Regions from separate parts of the Streptomyces sp. NPDC052101 genome, predicted to be linked through region 3. Evidence: riboswitches for the same ligand, from Rfam matches in the RefSeq annotation. Region 3 holds a riboswitch; each other region holds the start of a gene.

The links. Region 3 has a riboswitch for cyclic di-AMP ahead of AB0L75_RS32175 (M23 family metallopeptidase). Riboswitches for the same ligand answer to the same signal wherever they lie in the genome.
Region 1: it holds a riboswitch for cyclic di-AMP, as region 3 does, so the genes downstream of both, AB0L75_RS09700 (transglycosylase family protein) here and AB0L75_RS32175 (M23 family metallopeptidase) in region 3, are expected to answer to the same signal.
Region 2: it holds a riboswitch for cyclic di-AMP, as region 3 does, so the genes downstream of both, AB0L75_RS32550 (M23 family metallopeptidase) here and AB0L75_RS32175 (M23 family metallopeptidase) in region 3, are expected to answer to the same signal.
Region 4: it holds a riboswitch for cyclic di-AMP, as region 3 does, so the genes downstream of both, AB0L75_RS22150 (transglycosylase SLT domain-containing protein) here and AB0L75_RS32175 (M23 family metallopeptidase) in region 3, are expected to answer to the same signal.

What each region holds. Positions count from the first base shown of each region.
Region 1 covers NZ_JBFAWH010000003.1:521,613-526,421, forward strand. The annotation lists gene AB0L75_RS09695 (transglycosylase family protein) at 149-1,306, shown strand; cyclic di-AMP (ydaO/yuaA leader) riboswitch at 1,492-1,666, shown strand; gene AB0L75_RS09700 (transglycosylase family protein) at 1,671-2,384, shown strand; gene eno (phosphopyruvate hydratase) at 2,749-4,035, shown strand; gene AB0L75_RS09710 (septum formation initiator family protein) at 4,134-4,610, shown strand; gene AB0L75_RS09715 (DUF501 domain-containing protein) at 4,657-4,809, shown strand, end outside.
Region 2 covers NZ_JBFAWH010000024.1:76,857-81,665, forward strand. The annotation lists gene AB0L75_RS32540 (pitrilysin family protein) at 1-893, shown strand, start outside; gene AB0L75_RS32545 (pitrilysin family protein) at 890-2,278, shown strand; cyclic di-AMP (ydaO/yuaA leader) riboswitch at 2,505-2,669, shown strand; gene AB0L75_RS32550 (M23 family metallopeptidase) at 2,682-3,437, shown strand; gene AB0L75_RS32555 (GntR family transcriptional regulator) at 3,673-4,359, shown strand; gene AB0L75_RS32560 (HPr family phosphocarrier protein) at 4,508-4,789, opposite strand.
Region 3 covers NZ_JBFAWH010000023.1:95,415-100,223, forward strand. The annotation lists gene AB0L75_RS32160 (MarR family transcriptional regulator) at 1-56, opposite strand, end outside; gene AB0L75_RS32165 (dihydrofolate reductase family protein) at 127-1,260, shown strand; tRNA gene AB0L75_RS32170 (tRNA-Met) at 1,334-1,407, opposite strand; cyclic di-AMP (ydaO/yuaA leader) riboswitch at 1,714-1,882, shown strand; gene AB0L75_RS32175 (M23 family metallopeptidase) at 1,890-2,909, shown strand; gene AB0L75_RS32180 (PrsW family intramembrane metalloprotease) at 2,976-4,334, opposite strand; gene trmB (tRNA (guanosine(46)-N7)-methyltransferase TrmB) at 4,377-4,809, opposite strand, start outside.
Region 4 covers NZ_JBFAWH010000012.1:93,021-97,829, forward strand. The annotation lists gene AB0L75_RS22145 (polyprenyl synthetase family protein) at 211-1,221, opposite strand; cyclic di-AMP (ydaO/yuaA leader) riboswitch at 1,774-1,953, shown strand; gene AB0L75_RS22150 (transglycosylase SLT domain-containing protein) at 1,958-2,449, shown strand; gene AB0L75_RS22155 (HAD family hydrolase) at 2,619-3,431, opposite strand; gene AB0L75_RS22160 (carboxymuconolactone decarboxylase family protein) at 3,497-3,958, opposite strand; gene AB0L75_RS22165 (FAD-dependent oxidoreductase) at 4,112-4,809, opposite strand, start outside.

The DNA of each region.
Region 1 (4,809 bases), on a different contig from region 3:
ATCAGGGACGTTCAATTCCGTGATCTTCACGTGATCTGCGCGGCATGAACTTGTGACAAGTGATCGTCTGCCGATACGTTCACCCATCAGTGTGGCGAGGGGTACCAGTTCGCCACGCCGGTTCTGCTGTCGCACGAAAGGCTTCCGCATGCTCTCCGGGAACGGTCGTCACCGTCGCCCCCGTCAGGCTCCGGCCCTCCTCGTCGCGGCCGGAGTGACCGGCTCCGCCATCGCCCTCCCACTGCTCGGCGCCGCGAGCGCCCACGCGGCCGACGGCACCACCTGGGACAAGGTCGCCGAGTGCGAGAGCGGCGGTTCCTGGAGCGCGAACAGCGGCAACGGGTACTACGGCGGCCTGCAGATATCGCAGGGCGACTGGGACAAGTACGGCGGCACGCAGTACGCCGACAGCGCCGACCAGGCCAGCCGCTCCCAGCAGATCGCCGTCGCCGAGAAGATCCTGGCCGACCAGGGCACCAAGCCGTGGACCATGTGCGCGCTGACCGCCGGGCTGACCTCCAACTCCGGTTCGGTCGACGTGGACACCGGTGTCGGTGGCTCCGGCGGCTCCGGCGGGGCGAGTGACGGGTCCGGCTCCGCCGATACCTCCGACTCGTCCGGTCTGTCGGATTCATCCTCGCCGGGCTCCGGTTCCGACTCCGGTACCAGCTCCGGCTCCGGTTCCGACGCGGGCTCCGCGTCCAACTCCGCTTCCGGCTCCGATTCCTCGGGCTCTCCCTCGTCCCACTCGCCCGCCACGCCGAGCACAGGCACGGGCGCAGGCAAGGGACAGGACCAGGGTCAGGGGCAAGGCCAGGGTCAGGGGCAGGGCGAAGGGGCCACCAAGACTCCGGAGGCGACCGGCGACCCCACGGGCACCAGCACGCCCAAGTCCGACAAGGGCGACAAGTCCGGTTCGGGCGGAGATGGGGATCAGCAGGGGAGCGACAGCTCTCCCTCCGTGACCCCCGGTACCGACGACTCGGACAAGTCCCAGCAGTCCGCCGGTTCTTGGAGCCTGGTCGACACCGGCGCGCTCAGCAGTGGCGGGCGTCACCGTGGCGGTAGTGCGGACGAAAGCGCGGCAAACGGTCAGAACGGTACATCTTCTGGCCGTCACGCGACCCGCGAGCCGGGCGCGTACATCGTCCGCGAGGGCGACACCCTCGTCTCCATCGCCGACTCCCTTGGTGTCGACGGCGGATGGCATGCGCTCTACGACGGCAACAAGAAGGTCATCGGCGCCGACCCGAACCACATCACTGCCGGTCAGACCCTGAAAGTCGAGGGCGAAAAGGGCGATTGACAGGGAGAGTTGGCGCCCCACTTCATGCCTAATGTCCGGTTTGGCGAAAGTGTGGGATGAGTCTCAGAAGCCCTGATCGTCTTTGAAATTCCCTCGATCACGTGGCTACGGTCAGGATCGCTCGTCACCACGAGCCCCGGCATCCGCAACGCCGAATCCTGCCAGCGGTCGCCCGGGAACAGTCGTCGCGTCAAGCGCCGTAGGCAGGAGCGGGGGACCCAAGGTAGGTGCTGGAACCGGCGGTTGACGCCGGAACCGGCTTGGGGTGAAGCCGCAGGCCCGCGACAGCGGGCGTGCGGCCGGGCAACTCAACCGGCCCGAACCCGACAGCTCACCTCGCAGGCGTCGGTGAGGGGATCCTTCCATGCTGTTTTCCGGTAAGGGCAAGCACCGTCGCCCGTCCAAGGCCGTTCGTGTCGTCGCGCTCGCCGGTGTCACCGGTGCCGCCGTGGCCGCCCCGCTGATGGCGGCCGGCAACGCCTCCGCCGCCACCGCCTCCGAGTGGGACGCGGTCGCCCAGTGCGAGTCGGGCGGCAATTGGTCCATCAACACCGGCAACGGCTTCTACGGCGGTCTGCAGTTCTCCGCCTCCACCTGGGCCGCGTACGGCGGCACCGCCTACGCCTCGACGGCCAACCAGGCCACCAAGGCGCAGCAGATATCCGTCGCCGAGAAGGTCCTCGCCGCTCAGGGCAAGGGCGCCTGGCCGGTCTGCGGCACGGGCCTGTCCTCCGCCGCCTACAACGGCTCCGCCCCGAGCACCAGCTCCTCGAACAGCTCGTCCGGCTCGTCGAGCAAGAGCGGCAGCACCGCCACCACCCGCTCCACCGACCAGCAGGCCGCCTCCCGCTCCGCCGAGCGCACGGCCCCGGCGAAGAGCAAGACCGTCACCACCCCGACCGGCAAGACGGTCAAGAAGGGCGACGGCGAGTACAAGGTCGTCACGGGCGACACCCTCAGCTCCATCGCCGTCAAGCACCACGTCCAGGGCGGCTGGCAGAAGCTCTTCGAGCTGAACAAGGACATCGTCGAGGACGCCAACCTCATCTACCCGGGCCAGCAGCTGCACCTGAAGTGACACCTGGCTCCCAACGGACCCACAGTGCCCTCACATCCCCGGCCCGCACACTGAAGGCCTTGTGAGGGCCACCCCCGTCCCCACGGGCTCCCCGTCCCGGCGCGTGTTCCCCCGTACGCGCCGGGGCGGGGTTTTTATGTGCCGCTTTCCCCCCTCTTCACCTCGGCTTTCCCACTCTTCATCTCGGCCTCACCCGGAACCCCCTTTGTTCCGTCGATGAACAATGGGTACCGTCTGCGTGTCCTCCCCGCCCACGGGAAGGTCGGTCAGTGGCCGATCCCCCGGAGACGGTTAGGCTCTAGTCGCAAGGCACAGCCGTAAGGCACACGCGCCCCGCACTTCCAGCGTCACATCCAAGAAGGAGATGCTCGTGCCGTCCATCGACGTCGTCGTAGCCCGGGAAATCCTGGACTCCCGAGGCAACCCCACGGTCGAGGTCGAGGTCGGCCTCGACGATGGCAGCACGGGTCGTGCCGCCGTCCCGTCCGGCGCCTCCACCGGTGCCTTCGAGGCCATCGAGCTGCGCGACGGTGACCCCAACCGCTACCAGGGCAAGGGTGTCGAGAAGGCCGTCCTCGCCGTCATCGAGCAGATCGGCCCCGAGCTGGTCGGCTACGACGCCACCGAGCAGCGCCTGATCGACCAGGCGATGTTCGACCTGGACGCCACCGACAACAAGGGCTCCCTCGGCGCCAACGCCATCCTCGGCGTCTCCCTCGCCGTCGCCCACGCCGCCTCCGAGGCGTCGGACCTCCCCCTCTTCCGCTACCTGGGCGGTCCCAACGCGCACCTGCTGCCGGTGCCGATGATGAACATCCTGAACGGCGGCTCGCACGCGGACTCCAACGTGGACATCCAGGAGTTCATGATCGCCCCGATCGGCGCGGAGTCCTTCTCCGAGGCCCTGCGCTGGGGCACCGAGGTCTACCACACGCTGAAGAAGGTCCTGAAGAGCAAGGGCCTGTCCACCGGCCTCGGCGACGAGGGCGGCTTCGCCCCGAACCTCGGCTCCAACCGCGAGGCCCTCGACCTGATCATCGAGGCCATCAAGGAGGCCGGCTACGCCCCCGGCCAGCAGATCGCCCTCGCGCTCGACGTGGCCGCCTCCGAGTTCTACAAGGACGGCAAGTACCTCTTCGAGGGCAAGGAGCGCTCCGCCGCCGAGATGACGGAGTACTACGAGGAGCTGGTCGCGGCCTACCCGCTCGTCTCCATCGAGGACCCGCTGTTCGAGGACGACTGGGCCGGCTGGAAGGTCATCACCGACAAGCTCGGCGACAAGGTCCAGCTGGTCGGCGACGACCTGTTCGTCACCAACCCCGAGCGCCTGGCCCGCGGCATCGAGGAGGGCACCGCCAACGCCCTGCTCGTGAAGGTCAACCAGATCGGCTCGCTGACCGAGACCCTGGACGCCGTCGAGCTGGCCCAGCGCAGCGGCTTCAAGTGCATGATGTCCCACCGCTCCGGCGAGACCGAGGACGTCACCATCGCCGACCTGGCCGTCGCCACCAACTGCGGCCAGATCAAGACCGGCGCCCCGGCCCGCTCCGAGCGCGTCGCCAAGTACAACCAGCTGCTGCGCATCGAGGAGATCCTCGACGACGCCGCGGTGTACGCCGGCCGCAGCGCCTTCCCGCGCTTCAAGGGCTGACCCAACCTGGGGTAAGGCTGAGCCCGTCGTACGTACGTCCCCGTACCCGGTCCCGTACCGTGTGCGGGGACGTACGCACGTATCAGGGAGGCGGGGACATGGCCGTGAAGGACCGGGACCGGTTCTCCACCGCGACCAGGCTGCGGCTGCTCGGCGAGCAGACGGCGGCCCGGGTCTACCGCTCGCAGACCAAGCGGCAGGCCCGCCGCTCCCGGCTCACCGGCCGGGCGGCACTGCTCGCGCTGGTGCTGTGCTCGATGATCGTCGCGCTCGCCTATCCGATGCGGCAGTACGTCTCCCAGCGCGCGCAGATCTCCGACCTGCGGCGGCAGCAGGAGCAGGCCGCCAAACGGGTCGAGCAGCTGCGCGACCTCAAGGCGCGCTGGCAGGACGACTCCTACGCCGAGCAGCAGATCCGGCTCCGGCTGCACTATGTGATGCCCGGGGAGACCGGGTACATCGTCGTCGACCCGGGCACGGCCAAGCAGACCCGGGCCGACCTCCGGGCCGCCCAGCGGCCCTGGTACGCGAACATCTGGGACGGGGTCGACAAGTCCGACGCCTCCGACCAGTGACCGGCCCCACGCCGGCAACCGACAGAAAGCCATCCTGAAAGCAGTCATGGAAACGCCCCCGCCGCCCACTCCGCGCACCGAGCCCACCGAAGCGGACGTCGAGGCCTTCAAGCAGCAGCTGGGCCGTCCGCCGCGGGGCCTGCGGGCCATCGCGCACCGCTGCCCCTGCGGTCAGCCGGACGTCGTGGAGACCGCGCCG
Region 2 (4,809 bases), on a different contig from region 3:
CCTACCACCACACGCCGATCGGCTCGATGGCGGACCTGGACGCGGCCACCCTGGAGGACGCCCGCCAGTTCTTCCGCACCTACTACGCGCCGAACAACGCGGTGCTCTCGGTGGTCGGCGACATCGACCCCGAGCAGACGCTCGCCTGGGTCGAGAAGTACTTCGGGTCCATCGCCGCGCACGACGGCAAGCCCGAACCGCGCGACGGATCCCTGCCGGAGGTCATCGGCGAGCAGAAGCGCGAGGTCGTCGTCGAGGAGGTCCCTGCGCGCGCCCTGATGGCCGCCTACCGGCTCCCGGAGGACGGCACGCGCGCGTGCGACGCGGCCGACCTGGCGCTGACCGTCCTCGGCGGCGGCGAGTCCTCCCGCCTGTACAACCGGCTGGTGCGCCGCGATCGTACGGCCGTCGCGGCCGGCTTCGGCCTGCTGCGCCTCGCCGGCGCGCCCTCGATGGGCTGGCTGGACGTGAAGACCTCCGGTGACGTCGAGGTGCCGGTCATCGAGACCGCCATCGACGAGGAGCTGGCCCGGTTCGCCGAGGAGGGCCCCACGCCCGAGGAAATGGAGCGCGCCCAGGCCCAGTTGGAGCGCGAGTGGCTGGACCGGCTCGGCACGGTCGCCGGCCGCGCCGACGAACTGTGCCGGTTCGCCGTCCTGTTCGGCGACCCGCAGCTCGCCCTCACCGCCGTCAAGCGCGTCCTGGAGGTGACCCCCGAGGAGGTCCAGGAGGTCGCCAAGGCCCGCCTGCGCCCCGACAACCGCGCGGTCCTCGTCTACGAGCCGCTGTCAGCCGATTCCGCCGAGCACACCGAGGAGGCGGGGCGCGGTGAGGACCCGGAGCAGGAAGCGACCGTAGAGGCCGGAAACGAGAACGAGGAGACGGCCAAGTGACCCAGCTCGCCACCATGGACTTCCACCCCCAGCCGCAGCCCGGCGAGGCCAAGCCGTGGGCGTTCCCGGCCCCCGAGCGCGCCACGCTCGGCAACGGCCTGACGGTGCTGCGCTGCCACCGCCCCGGCCAGCAGGTCGTCGCCGTCGAGGTGCTGCTGGACGCGCCCCTGGACGCCGAGCCGGCCGGCCTGGACGGCGTCGGCACGATCATGGCGCGGGCCTTCTCCGAGGGCACCGACAAGCACTCCGCCGAGGAGTTCGCCGCCGAGCTGGAGCGCGCGGGCGCCACGCTGGACTCGCACGCCGACCACCCCGGCGTCCGGCTCAGCCTGGAGGTCCCGGCCTCCCGCCTGGCCAAGGGCCTCGGCCTGCTCGCCGACGCCCTGCGCGCGCCCGCGTTCGCCGAGAGCGAGGTCGAGCGGCTGGTCCGCAACCGCCTGGACGAGATCCCGCACGAGCTGGCCAACCCGTCCCGCCGGGCCGCCAAGGAACTGTCCAAGGAGCTGTTCCCGGCGACCTCGCGCATGTCCCGCCCGCGCCAGGGCACCGAGGACACGGTCGAGAAGATCGACGCCACCGCCGTACGCGCCTTCTACGACCGGTACGTCCGTCCCGCCACGGCCACCGCGGTCGTGGTCGGCGACCTCACCGGCATCGACCTGGACGCGCTGCTCGGTGACACCCTGGGCGCCTGGACCGGCACCCCGGGTGAGCCGCGGCCCGTGCCGTCGGTGAGCGCCGACGACACCGGGCGGGTCGTCATCGTGGACCGCCCCGGCGCCGTCCAGACGCAGCTGCTCATCGGCCGCGTCGGCTCCGACCGGCACGACCGCGTGTGGCCCGCCCAGGTGCTCGGCACCTACTGCCTCGGCGGCACCCTCACCTCCCGCCTGGACCGCGTCCTGCGCGAGGAGAAGGGCTACACCTACGGTGTGCGCGCGTTCGGGCAGGTCCTGCGCTCCGCCCCGGACGGCACCGGTGTCTCGATGCTCGCCATCAGCGGCTCCGTGGACACCCCCAACACCGGCCCCGCGCTGGACGACCTGTGGAAGGTGCTGCGCACCCTCGCCGCGGACGGCCTGACCGACCCCGAGCGGGACGTGGCCGTGCAGAACCTCGTCGGGGTGGCGCCGCTGAAGTACGAGACCGCGGCGGCCGTGGCGAGCACGCTGGCCGACCAGGTCGAGCAGCATCTGCCCGACGACTTCCAGGCGACGCTGTATCAGCAGCTGGCCGCGACGGGCACGGTGGAGGCCACGGCGGCCGTCGTGAACGCGTTCCCGGTGGACCGCCTGGTGACCGTCCTCGTCGGTGACGCCTCCGCGATCAAGGCGCCGGTGGAGGCGCTCGGCATCGGCGAAGTCACGGTCGTCTCCGCGGAGTAGTACGCGGCGGACGCCGCACGCGCGCGTGGGGCCCTGACGGTCTACAGGCCGTCAGGGCCCCTGCTGTTCCACTCCCTTCCCCAGATGCCCGATTTGCGGCGGAGGTTGCCTGTCTGCCCTGTGGGATGCGCTACAAAATCCCGGATCCGTTTGGGGTTGGAAAGCAGGCTTTCGTAGCGTCGTCCGGGCTGTTCGTCAGTAGGCAGTGCGCCGCACCCGCGGCACCGGACAGCCATCGCCGAGTCCCCGTACGGCGCGAGCCAGGGGAGCCGGGGACCCATCGCAGTCCCTGGGGTGAATCGGGCGCCCGCGCGTGTCGCGAGGGGGCCCGTAGGAGACCTTCCTGCTCCGAACCCGTCAGCTAACCCGGTAGGCGAGAGGGAAGGAAAGGACCAGCCACTTCATGGCGTTCATGTGCGCCACCGGGAAGCATCGCAAGCCCGGCCGGGTCAAGCGCACCACCGCTCAGGCGGCCGGTATCGCGGCCCTCACCACCACCGGCGTCATCGGCACCCTCGCGACCGCCCCGGCGTTCGCCGCCGAGAACACCGCCGAGCAGACCGGTCTCACCCCGGTGATCAGTGTCGGCGACGACATCGCCGAGCAGATCGACGCCCAGGCCGCCGCCCAGAAGCAGGCCGCCGAGCAGAAGGCGGCCGAGGAGGCCGCGGCCAAGGCGGCGGCGGAGAAGGCCAAGCAGGAGCGCGCGGCCCAGGCCCGCGCCGCCCGCGAGGCCGAGCGCGAGCGCCTGAACGCCTTCGTCGCCCCGATCGCCGACTCCTATGTCTCCACGGGCTACAAGGCCAGCAGCTCCCTGTGGTCCTCCGGCTCGCACACCGGAATCGACTTCCACGCGGCCAGCGGCACGACCGTCCACGCGGTCGGCTCCGGCACCGTCGTCTCCACCGGCTGGGGCGGGGCGTACGGCAACCAGATCGTGATCCGCATGGCCGACGGCATGTACACCCAGTACGGCCACCTGTCGTCCATAGGCGTCTCGGTCGGCCGGCAGGTCACCCCGGGCCAGCAGATCGGCCTGTCCGGCGCGACCGGCAACGTCACCGGCCCGCACCTCCACTTCGAGGCCCGTACGACTCCCGACTACGGCTCGGACGTCGACCCCGTCGCCTACCTCCGCGGGCACGGCGTGAACGTCTGACCCGACGCCCGTGCGGTATTGGGGCCCCGGCTCACCGAGCCGGGGCCTTCGCCGTTTTGCGCGGTGCGCAGCGGGATGAGGTGCACAGCGGGATACAGCGGTGGACACCGGACTTGCTGACCAAAAAATATCCATGGATTCCGACCCGCCGTCGGAAATTCCGGCCCATTGGAATAGAGTCACGGAACACGCGTCCATCGTCGACGTTTCACGGGGATTAAGGCGGAGGTCGGTCATGCGTATTCCGGCGCACTCGGTATGCACGGCGATCCGGGACGACATCGTCGCCGGTGTCCACGAGCGCGGCGGCCGCCTCACCGAGGAAGTCCTGGCCCGCCGCTACGGCGTCTCGCGCGTCCCCGTCCGCGAGGCGCTGCGCACCCTGGAGGCCGAGGGCTTCGTGGTCACCCGCCGGCACGCGGGCGCGTGCGTGGCCGAGCCGACCGAGCAGGAGGCCGCCGACCTGCTGGAGATGCGCACGCTCCTGGAGCCGCTCGGCGCCGCCCGGGCCGCACAGCGGCGCACGGAGGCCCATCTGAAGGTGCTGCGCGGCCTGGTCAGGCTGGGTCAGGAGCGGGCCAGAAGGGGGCACAGCGAGGATCTGCGCTCACTGGGCAGCTGGTTCCATGAGACGCTCGCCCAGGCCTCCTGCAGCCCCTCGCTGACCGCGATGCTCACCCAGCTGCGTCACAAGATCGCCTGGATGTACACGGTGGAGACGTCGCCGAGCCCGGTGGAGGCCTGGGTGGAACACGGCGCCATCGTGGACGCGGTGGCGCGCGGCGACGGCGAGCGCGCGCGGGCGGTCACGGCGCTGCACACCGAACGCGCGACGGCCGCGCACCGGCTGCGTTTTCCCGGGGCCGCCGAGCGTGTGAGGACTTCGCAACACGCCGTAAACATGTCGGGCCTCCGGCATTAACACGGACGCCGTATACAAAGAAGAGTAATTCGGTGGCGGTGTATTTCCGTTGCTCGAATTCCGGTGTGCGTGCAATGGGCCCGGAAAGGGCGGAGCCGCGCCGCCCGAAAAGGACGACGCGGCTCCCGTGCGTTGGTTGCGCCGGTACTCAGACCGTCTCGGGCAGTTCCTCGAGGCCTTCGGAGACCAGCCTCGCCAGACGGTCGAGGGCGATGTCCGCGCCGTCGGCCTCGGAGGCGAGAACGATCTCCTCGCCACCCTGGGCACCCAGGCCCAGTACGGCCAGCATGGAGGCCGCGTTGACGGGGTTGCCGTCAGCCTTGGCGATCGTCACCGGGACGCCTGCGGCCGTGGCGGCTCGGACGAAGATGGAAGCGGGGCGGGCGTGGAGGCCCTCGGCCCAGCCGACGTTGACGCGGCGCTCAGCCATGTGTTGCTGCCCTTCAGTCT
Region 3 (4,809 bases):
GCGAGGTACGCGCGCCAGGCGCGCTGCTCCTCGGGGGTGAGCCAGCGGGTCGTCATGCTGCCAGTGTAGGTTTGTTTAAAACTTGAACCAAGAGTGACTTCTGAAACTCGCAGGGAGAGCGCGCCCATGTCGTATCCGTACGTGCTGCTGTCCGCCGCCGTCTCCCTCGACGGCCACCTGGACGACACCGGCCCCGACCGGCTGCTGCTGTCCAGCCCGGCCGACTTCGACCGGGTCGACGCGGTACGGGCCTCCGTCGACGCCATCCTGATCGGCGCCGGCACGATCCGCGCCGACAACCCGCGGCTGCTGGTCAACTCCGCCGAGCGCCGCGCGGCCCGGGTGCGGGAGGGCCGGCCGGAGTACCCGCTGAAGGTGACCGTCACCGCCACCGGCGACCTCGACCCCGGCGCCCGCTTCTGGCACACCGGCGGCGCCAAGCTCGTCTACACGACCGACCGGGGCGCCGAGCTGGCCGCCCGCCGCCTCGGCGGCGCCGCCGACATCGTCCCGCTCGGCCCCGGCCTCGACTGGCGGGCCCTGCTGTCCCACCTGCACGACGTGCGCGGCGTACGGCGGCTGATGGTCGAGGGCGGCGGCACGGTCCACACCCAGCTGCTGCAGCAGGGCCTCGCCGACGAGCTGCAGCTGGTCCTTGCCCCGCTGTTCGTCGGCGACCCGGCCGCGCCCCGCCTGTTCGGCCCGGGCACCTACCAGGCCGGCCGGCTGCGGCTGACCGAGACCCGCCGTATCGAGGACGTGGTCCTCATGCGCTACGAGCCCACGGCCCCCGGCACCGGCCCGCTCCCCACCGCCGCCGACCGGCACTGGCTGCGCACCGCCTGCGAACTCGCCGCGCTGTGCCCGCCCTCGCGGACGGCGTTCAGCGTCGGCGCGGTCGTGGTCGCCGCGGACGGCAGCGAGCTGGCGCGCGGCCACTCCCGGGAGGGCGAGGACCCCGTGGTCCACGCGGAGGAGGCGGCGCTCGCGAAGATCGACCCGGCGGATCCGCGGCTGGCCGCCGCCACCGTGTACAGCAGCCTGGAGCCGTGCGCCCGGCGGGCCTCCCGGCCGGCGCCGTGCTCCGAGCTGATCCTTGGGGCGGGGGTGCGGCGCGTGGTCACGGCGTGGCGGGAGCCGGACACGTTCGTGGACGCGGCCGACGGGACCGGGGTGCTGGCGAAGGGCGGTGTCGAGGTGGTCGTACTGCCGGAGTACGAGGAGCAGGCCAAGGCGCCGAACCGGCACCTGGTGGGTTGAGTCCACCCGGAACACGCTCAGGTCAAACACTCAGGGCCCGGAAACCATTGGTTTCCGGGCCCTGAGTCTTCAGTAGCGGGGACAGGATTTGAACCTGCGACCTCTGGGTTATGAGCCCAGCGAGCTACCGAGCTGCTCCACCCCGCGTCGTTGTGTCACCAGTGTACGTCATCCGTGGGGTGCGATGCACATCGGTTCAGAGTGGGCGGGAGTATCAAGATCATCGTTACCGGCCGTGACCGGACGAGCGCCCTCCGCATGACATCGAGTCACCATCAAAAGCGTCGACGCTCCTTAGTGGCAGTCAACTCGCCCGGTTTGCGCCACTCCTGGCCGGTAAGTCCGCGGCGGAAAACGTTAATGATCAAGACGAACGGCTTGGAAAGTGACTCTGAGGTCTATTAACGTTCGATAACGCAGCGCGGTCGTCCCAGCCGTCACAAGAGGCGGCTCCGTGCGCACGCGCCGAATCCCGCGAGGGAACCGGGGAACCACCACCTTGGGGTGAATCACGCGAATGCCGGTGTGAACTCGCAGAGTCCACGCCCGGTATACGCGCGTAGGAGACCTTCCTGCTCCGAACCCGTCAGCTAACCCGGTAGGCGGAGGAAGGAAAGGAGTGCGCCCGAGTGGCGTCCAACCATCCTGCCCCAGAAGCCCCGTTCATGCCCGCGGAGGCGGAGCCCGACACCTTCGGCTACGGCGGCTACCGCGCCGAGGAGGGCCCCTGGGAGGAGTGGAACCCCACCGAGGACTCCCTCGCCCCGGTCCGTGGCCGGCACCGCGTCGCCAAGCAGCGCGGCGGATTCGCGCGCAGCTCCACCGTCCTCGGCGTCGGTGTGATGGCCGCCGTCGGCGCGGGCGGCATGGCCAGCGCCAACACCGGCAAGCCGCCGGTCTCCATATCCCTGCCAGACTCGGTCGAGCATCTCTTCGGTACAGACTCCGCCGCCAAGCCGGAGGCCGCCACCGCGCTCAGCAGGGCCGGCATGGCCTCCGACAGCGCGGACAGCGGCAACGCCGGCGAGGCCCTGCGCAACCGGATCATGGCCCAGGCCGAGCAGCAGCAGAGCAAGGCCGAGAGCAAGGCCACCACCGCCGCGCTCGCCGCCACCGAGAAGGAGACCGCCGACGCGGCCGCCAAGGCGGAGCAGGCCGCCGCCGCCAAGGCCGCCGACGCCAAACAGCAGGCGGAGGCCGACGCCAAGAAGGCGGCCGAGGCCAAGCGACTGGCCGAGCTGGCCAAGCAGTACACACTGCCGGTCGTCTCGTACACGATCACCGGCACCTTCGGCCAGCCCGGCGCGATGTGGTCCTCCGGCTACCACACCGGCCTCGACTTCGCCGCCCCCACCGGCACCCTCATCAAGGCCGTCCACAGCGGCACGGTCACCGAGGCGGGCTGGGCCGGCGCCTACGGCTACCGCACCGTCCTGACCCTGGACGACGGCACCGAGCTGTGGTTCTGCCACCAGTCCTCGATCAACGTCTCGGTCGGCCAGAAGGTCTCCACCGGCGATGTCATCGGCCGGATCGGCGCCACCGGCAACGTCACCGGCCCGCACCTCCACCTGGAGGTCCACCCGAACGGCCAGGCCAGTGCCATCGACCCGGCGCCTTGGCTGCGGGACAAGGGCCTCACCCCCTGACCGTGACATCCGTGTGAACCCGGCGCCGGTGGCGGAACGAGATCATCCACCGCCGGCGCCGATCGTCTACGACCGATACGGGTTGTACGCGGAATACGGTGCCGTCGGATACCCGTACGCCGGCCCGGACGCCGAGGGCATCTGCGCCGCCGGATATCCGTACCCCGGCCATGCCATCGCCGCCGGCGCCGCGTACACCGGCCAAGCCGGCGCAGCCGCCCGCGCCGCGTACTCCAGGGCCGGCCGAGCCAGTTCCCTCCGCTTCCACAGCTCGTCCAGCAGCTCCCGCTCCCGTACGACGAAGTCGGCCCCGGCCTTCCCCTGGCGCCCCCGGTGCCGCAGAAACGCGAGCGAGGTGGCGTACGCCTCGTACTGCGCCACCGTCCGCGCCGCCGGCCGGCCATGGTGGTGCCGGGCGTAGTCACGGGCCGTCCGCCGCGCCCCCATCGACGCCAGCGCGAACGGCTCGGCCGGCCCCAGCCACCCGGCCAGCACATACGCCGGCAGTTCCTCCCGTACGGTCCGCAGCTCCCGCTGCCGCGTCCAGATCGCGAGCCAGGTCAGCAGGCCGAACGCGGGCACCATGAAGGCGCCGTAGACGGCGAAGAAACCGAACTCGCCGAAGGTGGAGGAGCCGTTCCAGAAGGCGTGCATGCTCATCGCGAGCAGCAGGCCGCAGACCGGCAGCAGCACCCGCCGGCCGCGCTGCCGCTCGGCGGAGAGCGCGGCGATGCCGAAGCCGAGACCGGTGAGGGTGGTGAACAGGGGGTGCGCGAACGGGGACATCACGATGCGCACGAAGAAGGTGGCGGCGGTGACGGAGGCGATGCCCCGGTCGCCGGTGAGCTGGTCGGTCCCGAAGGCCGTACCCAGATAGAGGATGTTCTCGGTGAACGCGAACCCGGTGGCGGTGATGCCCGCTATCACCACCCCGTCCACGATCCCGGTGAAGTCACGCCTGCGGAAGAGAAAGACGAGCAGGACGGAGGCGGCCTTGGCGGATTCCTCCACGACGGGCGCTATCACGGTGGCGCCGAGGGTGTTCGCGCCGGCCGGGTCGGCGGTGGCGGTGGCTATCCACTTGGTCGCGAAGCTGTTGGCGATGATGGCTATCAGCGCCGCCGCGCACGCGCCCCAGGCGAAGGCGAAGATCAGGTTCCGCCAGGGGCCCGGCTCCACCCGGTCCAGCCACCGGAAGGCGGCTATGAGCCACGGCACGGGCAGCATGGCCAGCAGGAGCCCGACGACGAACCCCTCGGTGCCGGTCTGCCGGCGCACCAGCGCAAGGATGACCAGACCGGACAGCGCCAGCAGCGTGATCAGTGCCCCGTACCGCACCCACCTGCGCTGCCACCAGTGCGGATGACGGAGAACAAGGCCGTCGGGGCCCGGGGGATACGTCGGAAACGGAGGACTGGTGGCCACGGCATCGACCCTAACGGTGACGGGACGAGGGGCTGGAGCGGTTTATCGGCCCTGGTGAGATTCGGGTGATCGGTCCTGGTGCGGTACGCGGCGGAACAGCAGATCGTTCACCACATGTCCCTTGTCCAGTCCCTGTCCCTCGAAACGGGTCAGCGGACGGAACTCGGGGCGCGGGGCGAAACAGCCGTCTTCCTGCGTGTTCTCGAAGTCGGGATGCGCGCCGAGCACCTCCAGCATCTGCTCGGCGTACGGCTCCCAGTCGGTCGCGCAGTGCACCAGCGCACCGGGCCTGAGCCGGGTCGCGGCGAGCGACAGGAACTCGGGCTGGATCAGCCGACGCTTGTGATGGCGCTTCTTGGGCCAGGGGTCCGGGAAGTACACGCGCAGCCCGTCGAGCGAGTCGGGGGTGAGCATCTCCCTGAGCAGGATGATCGCGTCGCCGTTCGCGACCCGGACGTTGGCCAGCCCGTTCTGG
Region 4 (4,809 bases), on a different contig from region 3:
GGAAACCGCGTCCCGCGGAAGCCGACCGACCGGAGTGTCATGCGGCCTCCGGTCGACCGGGCACGGATCGACACGCTCGGCCGGGCGTCAGCCGGTGCGTCGGCCGGGCGTCATCCCACGCCCTCGGCCCGCACCCGCCGCCGGTGCGATCGGCCGGGCGTCGGTCGGCGCGCGGTCAGCCGGAGGGCAGCCCGCGCGATCAGCCAGGCCTCAGCCCGCGCGGTGGACCACCGCGTCGCACAGCTCCAGCAGGGCCGCCTTGGCGTCGCACTCCCTGAGCGGCGCCAGCGCGGCGCGGGCCTCCTCCGCGTACCGGACGGTGTCCCGGCGGGCCTGCTCCAGCGCGGGGTGCGCGCGCAGCGCGGCCAGCGCCTCGGCGTGCCGGGCGTCGTCGGTGAGGTCGGAGTCGAGCAGCTCGCACAGCGCGAGGTCCTCGGGCAGGCCGAGGCGGGCGGCCCGCTCGCGCAGCCGGAGCACGGGCAGCGTCGGGATGCCCTCGCGCAGGTCGGTGCCGGGGGTCTTGCCGGACTCGTGCGAGTCGGAGGCGATGTCCAGGACGTCGTCGGCGAGCTGGAAGGCGACGCCGAGCCGCTCGCCGTACTGGGTGAGCACGTCGACGACCGTCTCGTCGGCGCCCGACATCATCGCGCCGAACCGGCACGAGACCGCCACCAGCGAGCCCGTCTTGCCGCCGAGCACGTCCAGGTAGTGCTCGACCGGGTCACGGCCGTCCGAGGGGCCGGCGGTCTCCAGGATCTGGCCCGTGACCAGCCGCTCGAACGCGAGGGCCTGCACCCGGACCGCCTCGGGGCCGAGGTCGGCGAGGATCTGGGAGGCACGCGCGAAGAGGAAGTCGCCGGTGAGGACCGCGACGGAATTGCCCCAGCGGGTGTTGGCGCTGTCCACGCCGCGCCGCACGGCCGCCTCGTCCATGACGTCGTCGTGGTACAGCGTGGCCAGGTGGGTCAGCTCCACGACCACGGCCGAGGGCACGATGCCCGGTGCGTAGGGGTCGCCGAACTGGGCCGCGAGCATCACGAGCAGCGGCCGGAACCGCTTCCCGCCGGCTCGCACGAGGTGCTGCGCGGCCTCCGTGATGAACGGGACCTCGCTCTTGGTGGCCTCGAGCAAGCCTTCCTCGACAGCCGCCAATCCGACCTGGACATCGGCTTCCAGAGCCTGGTCCCGCACGCTCAGCCCGAACGGCCCGACGACGGTCACGAGGGGTCTCCTGTCTGCAGGTGTCTGCTGGCGATTACACGGTTTGTCGATAGGTCGCTGCCATCACTCAAGTCAGCGTATCCGGTCCTCTTTCGATCACCGATAGCGCCCACCGGTCCAGCCCGGGCGGTACCGGATCATGACCGGTATGGTTTTGATCAAGTGGTAAGAACGGACATTTATCGACTTAACAGGACTTCGCACGGTTTGTCGCGAACCAAGAGGCGAGCGGAGTAACAAGTACACCTCCGCCCGCGCACCCCTCCACTCCCCGCCTGCGCGATCACCCGAATCCCTCATGTCCGATTTGCTTTAATTTGCTACTTCGTGAGTTGGGTCACGGGCGGCCATCGGCGCCCCCACCACCCGACCACCCCTTCCCTCCTTGCCCCGTCGGCGAGTTGAGGGTTGGCAACCGCAAAGGATCAAGTACCCCATAGGGCACAGATCAAGGTCAAATAGTGCTTTGTGTGAATCCAGTACTTGTTCCCGACATGTGCTCTCGCATACGTTCCGGGCCGTCGGGCGGACGCCGAATCCTGCCGCCGCCCGCGTAACCCATCGACGAACTCATTCGTACGGCAGGAGCGGGGGACCCAGGTAAGTCGCCGGACCGGACGGCACACGTCGCACCGGAACGGCTAGGGGTGAAGCCGTGCCTTTCCCGAGGCACGGCCGGGCACCTCCCCGCCCGAACCCGACAGCTCACCTCGCAGGCGTCGGAGAGGACTTCCCCATGCGTGCTTCCGCTCAGCCCCGCCGTACCCGCACCAACCGCCTCTTCCGCGCCCTCGCCGTCGCCGGCACCGGTGCCGCCGTCCTCGCCCTGCCGCTCTTCGGCGCCACCGGCGCCTCCGCGGCCACCGGCACGACGGCCTCCACCACCGCCACCACGGTCTCCGGGTACCCGAACAACCTCGACGGCTGGATCCGCGAGTCGCTCGCGATCATGGCTCAGAAGGGCATCCCGGGCAGCTACAACGGCATTTACCGCAACGTCATCCGGGAGTCCTCCGGCAACCCGCTGGCCATCAACCTCTGGGACTCCAACGCCGCCGCGGGCACCCCCTCCAAGGGTCTGCTGCAGGTGATCGACCCGACCTTCAACGCCTACCACGTGGCCGGCACGGCGTTCTCCCCCTACGACCCGGTCGCCAACATCACCGCGGCCTGCAACTACGCCGCCGCGCGCTACGGCTCGATCGACAACGTCTACAGCGCGTACTGACGGTCCCCGGCCGCGAGGCAGAACACCGGCCGACAGACCGACGCACGTCGGTGAACCGGCACGACATCGGCCGCCCGGCACGTACCCGCACCTGACGGACGGGGGCGTGCCGGGCGGCCGCCGTGCGTCCACCGGGCCCGCCACGGACGGCCGCGTACTGATGTGCCGGTCAGTCGGTCGGAAACAGTCTTTCGAGGACGGCGGCGATGCCGTCGTCCTCGTTCGACAGGGTGATCTCATCGGCCACCGCCTTGAGTTCGGGATGCGCGTTGGCCATCGCGACCCCGTGTCCGGCCCAGTCGAGCATCGGGATGTCGTTGGGCATGTCACCGAACGCCACGGCCTGCCGCGCGGCGATGCCGAGCCGCTCGGCGGCCAGCGCGAGACCGGTCGCCTTGGTCACCCCGGACGGCTGCAGCTCCACGGTCCCCGGCCCCGACATGGTGACGGTCGCCAACGAGCCCACCACCGCGCGCGCGATGGCCGCCAACTCGTCGTCGGACAGGGCCGCATGGCGCAGCAGCACCTTGCTGATGGGCGCGCACCACAGGTCGTCGCGCCGGCCGACCCGCACCGCGGGCAGGGTCGGGTGCGGCATCCGATAGCCGGGCTCGATGAGCGTGAGCCCGTCGACGCCGTCCTGGTCGACGGCCGCGTACACCTGCCCCACCTCCGCCTCGATCTTGCCGAGCGCGGTCTCGGCCAGCTCCCGGTCCAACCGGACCGACCACAACAGGCGGCCGGATCCGGCGTCGTAGACCTGTGCGCCCTGCCCGCACACCGCGAGCCCCGTGCAGCCGAGGCGCGCGAGGAGGGGCCGTACCCGCGGGGCCGGGCGGCCCGTCACCACCAGGTGGCGGGCGCCGGCCCGGACCACCCGCGCGAGCGCGGCGAGCGACCGGTCGGAGACGCTGTCGTCGCCGCGCAGCAGCGTTCCGTCGAGGTCGGTGGCGATCAGTGCATACGCGGGGGAGGCTGCCATGATCAGAGAATACGGATACCTCGCCCCGCCGACTCATCTTGTCGTCCTGCGTACTTACGTACTGGTCAGCCCCAAGTGGTGCCCGCAGGCTCCTTGATGGTGGTGTTGATGCGGTTGAACATGTTGGTGAGCGAGATGGTGAGGATCAGCGCGGACAGCTGCTTCTCTTCGTAGTGGTCGGCCACTTCGTCCCACAGTGTGTCCGGAACCGGCTCCTCGGAGCGGTCGGCGAGCCGGGTCATCCGCTCGGCCAGCTGCAGCGCGGCGCGCTCGGCGTCGGTGAAGAACGGCGCCTCGCGCCAGGCGGCGACGGCGGCGATCCGCTCCTCGCTCGCGCCGGCCTTGCGCAGGTTCGCCGCATGGGCGTGCGCGCACGCGCTGCAACCGTTGATCTGGCTGGCCCGCAGTCCGACGATCTCCCCCAGCTCCGGCGGCAGCCCGCCTTCCCCGATCCCCTGCAGAAGCGTTCCGATGCCCTTCAGGGCGGTCGGGAGAAGGTAGGCCGCGTTGGTCATCCGTGCCTGCATGATGCTGTCTCCTGGGTGTCAGTGATGTGCGTCGATCGCTTGCACTGCACTGACGGAGCGCAGGCGGCTGATGTGACGGCCCCGGACGGGTCCGCCCGAAGGCCTCAGCCGTGGTCCGCCGCCCGGTGATCGCCATGGTCCGCCGCCTGGTGTTCAGCCATGGGCCGCCGCCAGGTGTTTCGTCAGCCGTGGGGAGGCGAACTCCGTGCCGCAGACGAAGCGCATCACCGGGCCGTAAGACGACGCGGCCGGCAGGCCGGTGAAGTACAGACCGGGCACGGAGGAGACAAAGCCGGAGCCGAGCCTGGGCGTGCCGCGGCTCACCGCGAGGCGGGTGCGCAGTTCGTGGCCGAGGAAGTCCATCGCCGCGATGTCGACGCGGTAGCCGGTGGCGGCGATGACATGGTCGGCGGCGATCCGCTCGGTGGTGCCGCCGTGCGTGCGCACGGTGAGGACGGGGCTGCCGTCCGGCGCCTCGGCGGCCGCGACCCGCTCGACGTCCTGCACCTGTACGGCGCTCTCGAAGCGCTCGCGCAGCCACCAGGCGCCGAGCGGTCCAAGGACACGGCGGACCAGGTAGTGACGGGTGGCCTCGGGTAGGTAGCGGTAGGGGTGCGGGTAGTAGCTGAGCGCCCACAGCGACCAGGCGTTGCCGAAGGGGGACTCGGGGCGCAGCTTCGGCTGGTCCCAGGGCGGGGCGCCGAAGGCGACCCGGCCGCGGCCGCGCGCGACCACACGCACGCGTGCCCCCGCTTCGGCGGCGAGCGCCGCCGTCTCCAGCGCGGACTGGCCGGCGCCGACCACGATCAGCTCCTTGCCCGCGAACCGGCTCAGGTCGTGGTGCTGGGAGC